Regions from separate parts of the Glutamicibacter sp. 0426 genome, predicted to be linked through region 1. Evidence: riboswitches for the same ligand, from Rfam matches in the RefSeq annotation. Region 1 holds a riboswitch; each other region holds the start of a gene.
The links. A riboswitch is a leader RNA that binds a small molecule or an ion and turns the genes downstream of it on or off. The one in region 1 is predicted to bind thiamine pyrophosphate.

Region 1 (2,193 bases):
CGGGCCCTCGACCATCACCTGCACATCGTACTGCCAGGCGCGCTTGGTCAGCTCGGCCAGGGTATCCAGCTCGGCGAATTGCGCTGCGTCGTTCGCATCCGCGATGGAGCCCGGGCGCAGCCCGTCGCCCAGCGAGAAGGCCACGTCGTACTGAGCGAAGATCTCGCACAGCTCATCGAAGTGGGTGTAGAGGAAATTCTCCTGGTGGTGCGCCAGGCACCATCCGGCCATGATGGAGCCGCCGCGCGAGACCATGCCAGTGACCCGGTTGGCGGTCAGCGGGATGTAGCGCAGCAGCACACCGGCATGGATGGTCATGTAATCCACGCCCTGCTCGCACTGCTCGATGACGGTGTCGCGGAAAATCTCCCAGGTCAGCTTGTTGGCTTCGCCATTGACCTTCTCCAGCGCCTGGTAGATCGGCACGGTGCCGATGGGCACGGGGGAGTTACGGATGATCCATTCGCGGGTGGTGTGAATGTCCTCTCCGGTGGACAGGTCCATCACCGTGTCGGCACCCCATTTGGCGGCCCACTGGAGCTTGGAGACCTCTTCAGCGATGGAGCTGGTCACCGCCGAGTTGCCGATATTCGCATTGATCTTGACCAGGAACGCCTTGCCGATGATCATCGGTTCGGATTCCGGATGGTTGATGTTTGCCGGGATGATGGCTCGTCCGGCGGCGAGCTCGCTGCGCACCAGCTCGACATCGCATTCCTCGCGCAGCGCCACATAGCGCATTTCCGGGGTGATGACCCCGGCGCGCGCATAGTGCATTTGCGTCACGCGGGCTCCTCCAACGGCCCGCAGCGGAGGGGCCGAACGTCCAGCCCATTCCGCGCTGGCCGTGCCGCGGCGGACCGCTGAGCGCCCGTCGTCGTGCAGATTGCGCTCGCGGCCGGCATAGGTTTCCACATCCCCGCGCTCCCGGACCCATCGCTCGCGGAAGGGTGGCAAGCCCTGGGTCGGTTCGCTTCCCGGTCCGCTGGTGCGATACACCGACAGCGGCTCGTTGGGCTTTCCATTGGGGGAGTCTGCCAGATGGATCTGCGTGACGGGAACAGAAATTCCCGCAGATTCGCGGTAGGCAAGGGTGTGGGCAGGGTGCTGTTCAAATTGTTCCACTTGGAAACTCACTTCCTTCGCCGGCATTACCCGGACAGGTTCAACGGTCGCGGACGGCGATAGCCCGATCTCAGCCCTTGCCAGGGCACCCGTGTGGTCGCGAACAACTTAGCACGCTTGGGAGGAGGAAACGCAAATCCAGTGGTCAGAACAGTGACATCAAGTCAGGATACGGGCACTGGCCCCGGCGGCAGGAGATAGTTTCTGGAAGCGATCAGTCTCTTGCGGCGCGAATACGGAATCTGGGAAAAGGGCGTGGCAGATAACTGGCGAAGCAGCGCGGGCGCAGGCTGAAGCGATGGCCGCGCGATGGGGCACTGAGAGCGGTAGATAAACGAAAAGAGAAGCAATCTGGAACCAGATTGCTTCTCTCATTTCGAGCCCCCTGCCGGAATCGATCCGGCGACCTCGTTCTTACCAAGAACGCGCTCTACCACTGAGCTAAGGGGGCAACAGGTAAATACTTTACACAGGTTTTCGAGGTTTGCAAAATCTGCCGGGGATTTGTTGCTGACATCACAATGTTCCTAATCAAGACGGAAATGGAGGTCGGTGAACGTAGGGGGATTCTGCGCCCGCAATAGCTTGCCTTCATGCCACTGAATTCCGGTTGCCGCACGTGGTGGAGAGTTCACCCACCGGATGCCGCGCACCCAGCCGGATGTCGCGCACCCTTCCGGACGACCCGTGGCCCTGGAGTTCGGGGGGCAGGGGGAGTGTTCTCTTCTGGAGTATTTGTGTTGGAAGATTTGCCGGCTACCTCAAGGGAATTCGGCGCGGAACTCTATCCTGTAAGCCTGAGCGAAGCGGCGATTGACCGCGAGGGGCAACCCAGTGAGCATCGTCACCAGAACACTTTTTGTCCCAGCCTTCGTCCCTGATTGTCTTCAAGGTCTGGCTAAAACCGTTTTGACTAGCAGTTTTATGGAAATCCCCGGGCGCTTTCCAGATCGGTTTGCCGATTTTTCTTTGCCGGGAAATGCGTGTAGAGTATTTACTCGTTGCCCCCTTAGCTCAGTGGTAGAGCGCGTTCTTGGTAAGAACGAGGTCGCCGGATCGATTCCGGCA
Region 2 (2,193 bases), 160 kb from region 1:
CGGATAGCTTCGCGGCGTTCAGCACCGCATCGCGCAACGGCCCGATGCTCTGCGGGTCCACGTTGGCGGTCGGTTCATCGAGCAGCATGAGGCCGGGTTCCATGGCCAGGATGCCAGCCAGGGCCAAGCGCTGCTTCTGCCCGCCGGAGAGCTGCTGGGTGCGGTGGTCGAAGGACAGCGCGCCCAATCCGACCGCGTCCAGCACTTCGGGGATCCGCTGGCGGATCACGCCCGGATCCATCCCGAGGTTCTCCGCTCCGAAGGCCACATCATCGGCGACCCTGCTTTGCACGACCTGGGTTTCCGGGTCCTGCTGCATCAAGCCCACCGGGTGGCTCCGGCTGAACGCATCGTTGCCATCAATCAGCAGCTGGCCGGCAAGCTGCTGATCCTCATCGGCTTCCAGCAGCCCGGCCATTGCATGCAGCAACGTCGACTTGCCGGCACCGGATGGACCGAGCAGCAGCACCTTTTCACCGGCGTGGATCTGCAGATCCAGCCCCGAGATGGCAGGTTCCTGCCGCTCCGAGTGCTGCCAGCCGAAACCAGTTGCGGTGATTGACGCTCCGCGCTGGGTCAGCGAGGCGGCATCGGAATTGGCAACTGAACTCATTTTGCGGTTTCCAGGTGTGCACGCCGGCTCGCCAGTGCGCTCAGGGCACCGGTCTTCGCCAGTCCGCGCGTGGCCAGCCAGGACAGCAGCCCGGCGATGACCAGACCGGAAACACCGGTGGCGATCACGTGGAAGATCTTCATCCCGGCGGTGTACTCGACGTAGTAGGCCAGGATGTATGCCTCGGTAATGCCGGCGAACAGGCCGGAGAACAGGCCTGCCAGAAGTGCCACGCCCAGGTTCCACTTGCGGTAGCGGAATGCCGCGAAGACCAGCTCCGCGCCCAGGCCCTGGACCAGGCCGGAGATCAGCACGGTCAACCCGTAGTGCGAGCCGAGCAGCGCTTCAACCACGGCGGCCAGCAGCTCGCAGTAGATCGCGGCGCCAGGCTTGCGGATAATCAATGCGCCGAGCACCGCGGGGAACAGCCACATGCCGGTGAGCAGCGCGGTGGCTGGAGGGAAAGCCGCGAAGGCCAGCGAAAACAGGCCGTAGCCGGCACTCCATGCCCAGAAAATGACTCCTGAAGCCACGGCGATCACCGATGCCACGACGATATCGACGACACGCCAGCCGGTACGATGCTTCGAAATTGTTTCGTTCATTGTTGGTCCTCCTGTGGAAAGGAGGGGGGATGCACGGAATGAGGGCATGCTGCGCCTATCCGCATCCGAGATGCTCGACTTCCTTCGCCGGTACTAGCCGGGGCAGGTTCGAGGGTCTGCGATCCATCGCACTCTCAGCGTCCTGCGACTTCGTAGAAGTCTGACGCTCCCCTGTCGGAATAATTACTGCTCCCCCACCATACCGCAGGTATGCTGGGCAGAGGAACGATGTGTCACGAGCTTGATCGCGAGGAAAAAATGGATAAAGTGCAGAAACTTGTCACTACCGGCATCACCGTTGGCGCGGGCATGCTCGGTGGCAAGCTGGTTGATTTCATTTGGTTGAAGGCAACTGGCAGCAAAGCGCCACGCAAGGGCACCGAGGAAGCGGCTGAAGCGTCCTTCCGCCGCGCATTGGGCTTCGCGATCGTCTCGGCCCTGGTGGCAGCGATCATGCAGACCGTGGCCGACCGCAGCGCCAACAAGGTTGTTGCCAAGTTCACCAAATAGGCTTCGGCGGCAAGCCGAGAGCGGGAGCAGTTCAGCTGAACTGCTCCCGCTCTTTTCGCATTACTTGTCCTCTGGCGCTTCGGCCTTGGACATCGGTGTTGCTCCGGTGGGCGGTGCGCCGTTGACCTTGTTGACCACAAGGCTGAGCTCATCGGAGAACAGGGTTTCCTTGGCCGCGTGCTTGGTGCGGTAGCCGGAACGGCCGATCATGTGGGCGGAAACCGGCGCTGTCAGCAGCTGCATGCCCCAAGCCAACGCGAGGACCGGGATGACCGCCCAGCTGCGCAGGTAGATGGCCAACCCGGCGAAGATCAGCAGGAAGCCGAGCACCTGCGGCTTGGTGGCCGCGTGCATGCGGGTGAGCATGTCCGGGAAGGTTAGCAAGCCGATGCCTGCGATCAAGGACATCAGGCAGCCGAGGATCAGTAGGATGGCGACGAGGATATCGAGGAAGAGTTCCATTAG
Region 3 (2,193 bases), 160 kb from region 1:
GCCATTGACCGCGGCGGCTATTCCAAGCTTGCTGCCGTCCACGGCCGCCGAGTTGCTATCCAGATCCTTGCCGATCTGCATGCTGATGAATTCGCGAAGGGTGATTCCTTCGTCCAGGTTCAGTTCCCGGGAATTGAACTTGATGCCAATGCTTTTCATGGGTGCTGCTCCGTTCGGTGGGTGGTCTGGGTTGCTGTGGCGAAGCGGTGTGGATTCACAGCCTGATGCAACGGATGGGTTTCAGAGCCGTGAATGAGATCAGCGGTGAGTGTTGCGCCCAGCGGAGCCAGCAGCACTCCGTGCCGGGAGTATCCGGTGCTAAGCACCAGGCCCGGGTCAATGCGCCCCAGCAGCGGACGGTCATCGGGAGTGGCGGGACGGGCCCGGGCAGTTGCCTCGTTCAGCGTGCAGTCGCTGATGCCGGGTATGAGCTTTCGCGCATTGTCCAGCAGCAAATGCATGGCTCCGATGTTCACTGCAGGCTGGCGGTCTTCCCGGACGCTGGCTCCGAGCACGAGGCTGCCGTCCTTTCTCGGCACGAGATACACCGGCTCCCGGTGCACGATGCCGCGGATGGTCCGGGTGATCAATGGCGGACCGGCTGGCCCCTGGATCCGGAGAATATCTCCGTAGACGGGGCGCACCGGCACCCGGTCCAGGCCGTCAATGGTGCCCAGTCCGGTGGCCACGATGGTTTGATCCGCTTCGAGGATCTTGCCCGATGCGGTGCGTACCGCGTTGGTTCGGCTCCCGTCGCCCACCAGCGCCTGCGCCCGCTCCTCGATCAGGCGGCCACGCAGGTGATCAAGCAGGATTTTGACGACTGACCGTGGGTCGACTTGGTGGTCATCTTGGCATAGGACTGCGCCTGCTATATTCGCGGCCAAGGCTGGTTCGAGTTTGCGGGCTTGGCTGGGCAAGAGCTTTTCCGCTGACAGGCCGAGGGAGGCTTGCAGTTCGGCCAGCTCATGCAGGGCTTCGCGGTCAGCCGGTTCGGCCGCGACGACGAGGGTTGAGTTCTGCAGGTAGTCCGGGCGTTGCCCGGTCACGGATTCGATGCGCTCAATGAACTTTGGATAGGCGGCATTCGAGGCGGCAAGCAGCTCGTGAAGCGGGCCATGGCCCCAGACCGTTTCAGCTGCCGGGGCCAGCATTCCGGCTGCCGCGTAGCTTGCACCTTGGCCTGGTGCTGGATCGATGAGGGTGGCAGTATGTCCCCGTGATTCCAGTTCGAACGCAACTGACAGGCCGATGATTCCGGCGCCAACAATATTCACATGCACGAGAGCACGCATCCTTCCTACGGCGGCATGACCCGCATCAGGTGTAGCGGTCGGCTCGGTGCCCTCTCAGCCTGGTCGATTCAGGCTCCCGCGGAGTACTGCGATTATAGGCATGATCCAGCTCATAAAGTCGAACTGGAGCAACCGCAGCTCCGTCATCTTCTGTGATGTACTAGTTGACATGGCATCTCATGACTTCCCCCGCGTGCTTCCCCAGGGATCTGCGTTGTCCAACACGATCATTTCGTTGGAGCAGGAGCTCTTGGAAACCAGCCAGCGCCATAGCCGAAGGCAATTGGAACGGTACTTGCATCCGCAGTTCTCCGAAGTGGGTGCCAGCGGCCGTGTCTACGATCGCGAGTCGATCATTGCCCAGCTGGCCCAGGAGCCGGAACGGGATTCCGGATCTCGGGAAGTCGGCAGCCCCGTGGCAATCCAGGTTGCCGATCAAGCGGTGCTTCTGCGCTGGAGGTTGCTATCGGGATCCGCCAGCGAGCGCAGTTCGCTGTGGATCCATGAGCAGGATCGCTGGCAGCTGTTCTTCCATCAGGGCACGCCCGCTGCGCGGCAGCTTTCTTTTGCAGAACCGAACTAGGCCGCATTAGTCGACGACGATTTCTCGGTTCGCAGGCTGCGCCAATCGGATGCCGAAGCTGTTTTCGAAGCCTTTTCCTCCAATGCCGATATGGATCGCCAAGGAGATGCCGACACTCCGGAAAAGGCCGCATCGTACGTGCGTGCCCTGATGGAGGCCGGCGAACGGCAGCAGGCTTTGGCCATCGCCTATCGAGACCGGCTGGTCGGTTTGGTCTGCGATACTGTCGATCCAGCCAATCAGAACGCATGGGTTTGGTATTGGATGAACCAGGACTACCGCGGGAGGTCTCTGGCCACTCGCGCAGTGGCTACT
Region 4 (2,193 bases), on a different contig from region 1:
ACGGACCGCCTTCTCGCGCTTGCGAGATCAGCTCTTCGCATTGCAATACACCACGGCTACCCTTGCATTGCTCGCCGTTGCCATCGGCTGGTCATTCCTGCCCGTGGATGAGGAATTCCGGATGCCGACCAATGAACGAACTACGTGGATCCTGGTGCTCTTTGCCGGTGCGGCATTGCTCTACATCGTGCTCAATACGCTGTATCTGGGCTACGCCAGCAAGGTGGCTCGGCAGGCGAGTGCAGCACCAAAGCATCATGCACCCCTGCCCTTGTGGTCCTACATCGCCGCTGGCTTGCTGGTTGCCATCTGCGCTTACCTGCTATTGGATCCACCGCTGGAGACGCTGTGGGGGTTCGCTCCTCCGAACCGGGGACTAGTCATCGGGCTGTTGCTGCTGCTTGCGGCGGCGCATATGGGCTTCATCTGGTCCTGCCGCCGGGCGACTATTCCCTGGGCCGTCTCGCCAGCTGAAGAAATCTGGTATCGGCGGGTTCTGGAGCTGCGGTCGATGCGCGTTGCCACCAGCGCTGTGCTTGCCATGCTGCTGATTGGCTACGGCTTCCCTGCAGGCCTGGGGCTGTTTGCACTTCTGGTCTTCGTTGTCCCAGCGGTGATTTTCCTGGAGCGTCCTGGTACCGCGATGGTGCGTGCACAGCAGCCGACAGCAGCATCATGAGCACACAAATCAGTGTCGACCTCGCGGCGGCCACTGCACCCTACGAGCAGATCCGCTTGCAGATCGCCTCGCTGATCACCCTGGGAGAATTGCCCGCAGGCAGCAAGCTGCCCACCGTGCGCGCACTGGCCACCGACCTCGGCGTTGCTGCCGGAACGGTAGCGCGTGCCTACAAGGAACTGGAAGCCGAAGGTCTGATCACCTCCCGGCGGCGGGCCGGCACAGTGGTCAACGAACGGCTTCGGCCGGTGGATGCCAGCGAAGACCTGCTGGCCGCGGTGGATCACCTCTGGGCGCTGGCAGCCGCCCAGCAGGTCGATGCGGCCACGCTCAAGGCCTTGGTGGCGCGGCGCGAGCGTAAGTAACTTGTCCTTGGAACCGCTTGTGCGTACGCTCTATGGCAGTGACACGGGGTGTCGGAACAACCGACTGAGATGAGACCCGTTGAACCTGATCTAGTTCACGCTAGCGGAGGGATGTCGCATGGCTTTGCATGCAGTTGCCCAAGAATACCGGCAACAATCACCTTTGGTTTTCTGCCTGACCAACACCGTCGTAGCAAATTTCACCGCCAATGTCCTGCTGGCATCCGGCGCGTCCCCGGCCATGACGGATCTGCCCAGAGAGGCCGGCCCCTTCGCAAAGGCGGCTTCCGCCGTCTTGGTGAATCTGGGAACTCCGAGCACCGAGCAGCTGGCCGCCATGGAAGAAGCCGTGCAATCGGCGAGCGCAGCAGGCACCCCGTGGATCCTTGATCCGGTAGCGGTCGGCGCCCTGCCGGTGCGCACGGATTTTGCGCGGCGCATTGCCAGGCAACGCCCGGCCCTGATTCGCGGCAACGCCTCGGAAATCCTGGCACTGGCCGGACGGCAATCGGCTTCACGCGGTGTCGATGCCTTGGATGACGTCTCTGCCGCCTTGGCGGCTGGACGCGATCTGGCCCAGCAGCATGACTGCGTGGTGGCCATTTCCGGCCAGTCCGATGCCATCATCGATGCCGCGCGGACAGTCCTGGTGCACACCAACGGCATCGGCTTGACGCGGATCACCGGCGGCGGCTGCGCGTTGGGCGCGTTCTGCGCCGGCATGATTGCGGTCCACGATGACCCGTTCGAGGCCGCCATCGCGGCCCACGGCTTCTACGGGCTGGCCGCTGAAAAGGCCCTGGAGAACAGCACAGGTCCGGGCAGCTTCGCCGTCGCATTCATTGATGCGCTGTCCGCAACCGATCCAGAAGAACTTAAGACTTTGAAGCACGAGGAACTGAACCATGCATGATTACGGAGCCTACCTGGTAGCCAATACTGCCAGCTGCACCCCGCGCAGCACCCTGGAAGTGATCGAAGGCGCCGTCGCCGGAGGAATCCAGTGGATCCAGCTGCGCGCCAAGGATGAAACCGCCCGGGAATTCTTCGAGCTGGCCTGCGCGGCCGCCAAGCTCACCGAGGGCAAGGCCCAGTTGCTGATCAATGACCGCATCGACGTCTACCTCGCGGCGCGGGCTGCCGGTGCAG

Region 2: linked by a shared signal. The riboswitch ahead of BKX98_RS00140 (ECF transporter S component) and the one ahead of thiC (phosphomethylpyrimidine synthase ThiC) in region 1 are both predicted to bind thiamine pyrophosphate.
Region 3: linked by a shared signal. The riboswitch ahead of thiO (glycine oxidase ThiO) and the one ahead of thiC (phosphomethylpyrimidine synthase ThiC) in region 1 are both predicted to bind thiamine pyrophosphate.
Region 4: linked by a shared signal. The riboswitch ahead of thiM (hydroxyethylthiazole kinase) and the one ahead of thiC (phosphomethylpyrimidine synthase ThiC) in region 1 are both predicted to bind thiamine pyrophosphate.

What each region holds. Positions count from the first base shown of each region.
Region 1 is NZ_MPBI01000001.1:183,503-185,695, forward strand. It holds gene thiC (phosphomethylpyrimidine synthase ThiC) at 1-1,125, opposite strand, end outside; TPP riboswitch at 1,121-1,228, opposite strand; tRNA gene BKX98_RS00850 (tRNA-Thr) at 1,505-1,576, opposite strand; tRNA gene BKX98_RS00855 (tRNA-Thr) at 2,129-2,193, shown strand, end outside.
Region 2 is NZ_MPBI01000001.1:27,313-29,505, reverse strand. It holds gene BKX98_RS00145 (ATP-binding cassette domain-containing protein) at 1-613, opposite strand, end outside; gene BKX98_RS00140 (ECF transporter S component) at 610-1,218, opposite strand; TPP riboswitch at 1,281-1,401, opposite strand; gene BKX98_RS00135 (DUF4235 domain-containing protein) at 1,486-1,728, shown strand; gene mnhG (monovalent cation/H(+) antiporter subunit G) at 1,789-2,190, opposite strand; gene BKX98_RS00125 (monovalent cation/H+ antiporter complex subunit F) at 2,190-2,193, opposite strand, start outside.
Region 3 is NZ_MPBI01000001.1:342,114-344,306, reverse strand. It holds gene thiS (sulfur carrier protein ThiS) at 1-159, opposite strand, end outside; gene thiO (glycine oxidase ThiO) at 156-1,283, opposite strand; TPP riboswitch at 1,281-1,385, opposite strand; gene BKX98_RS01695 (DUF4440 domain-containing protein) at 1,465-1,878, shown strand; gene BKX98_RS01690 (GNAT family N-acetyltransferase) at 1,915-2,193, shown strand, end outside.
Region 4 is NZ_MPBI01000003.1:543,264-545,456, reverse strand. It holds gene BKX98_RS10850 (hypothetical protein) at 1-679, shown strand, start outside; gene BKX98_RS10845 (GntR family transcriptional regulator) at 676-1,044, shown strand; TPP riboswitch at 1,079-1,173, shown strand; gene thiM (hydroxyethylthiazole kinase) at 1,163-1,957, shown strand; gene thiE (thiamine phosphate synthase) at 1,950-2,193, shown strand, end outside.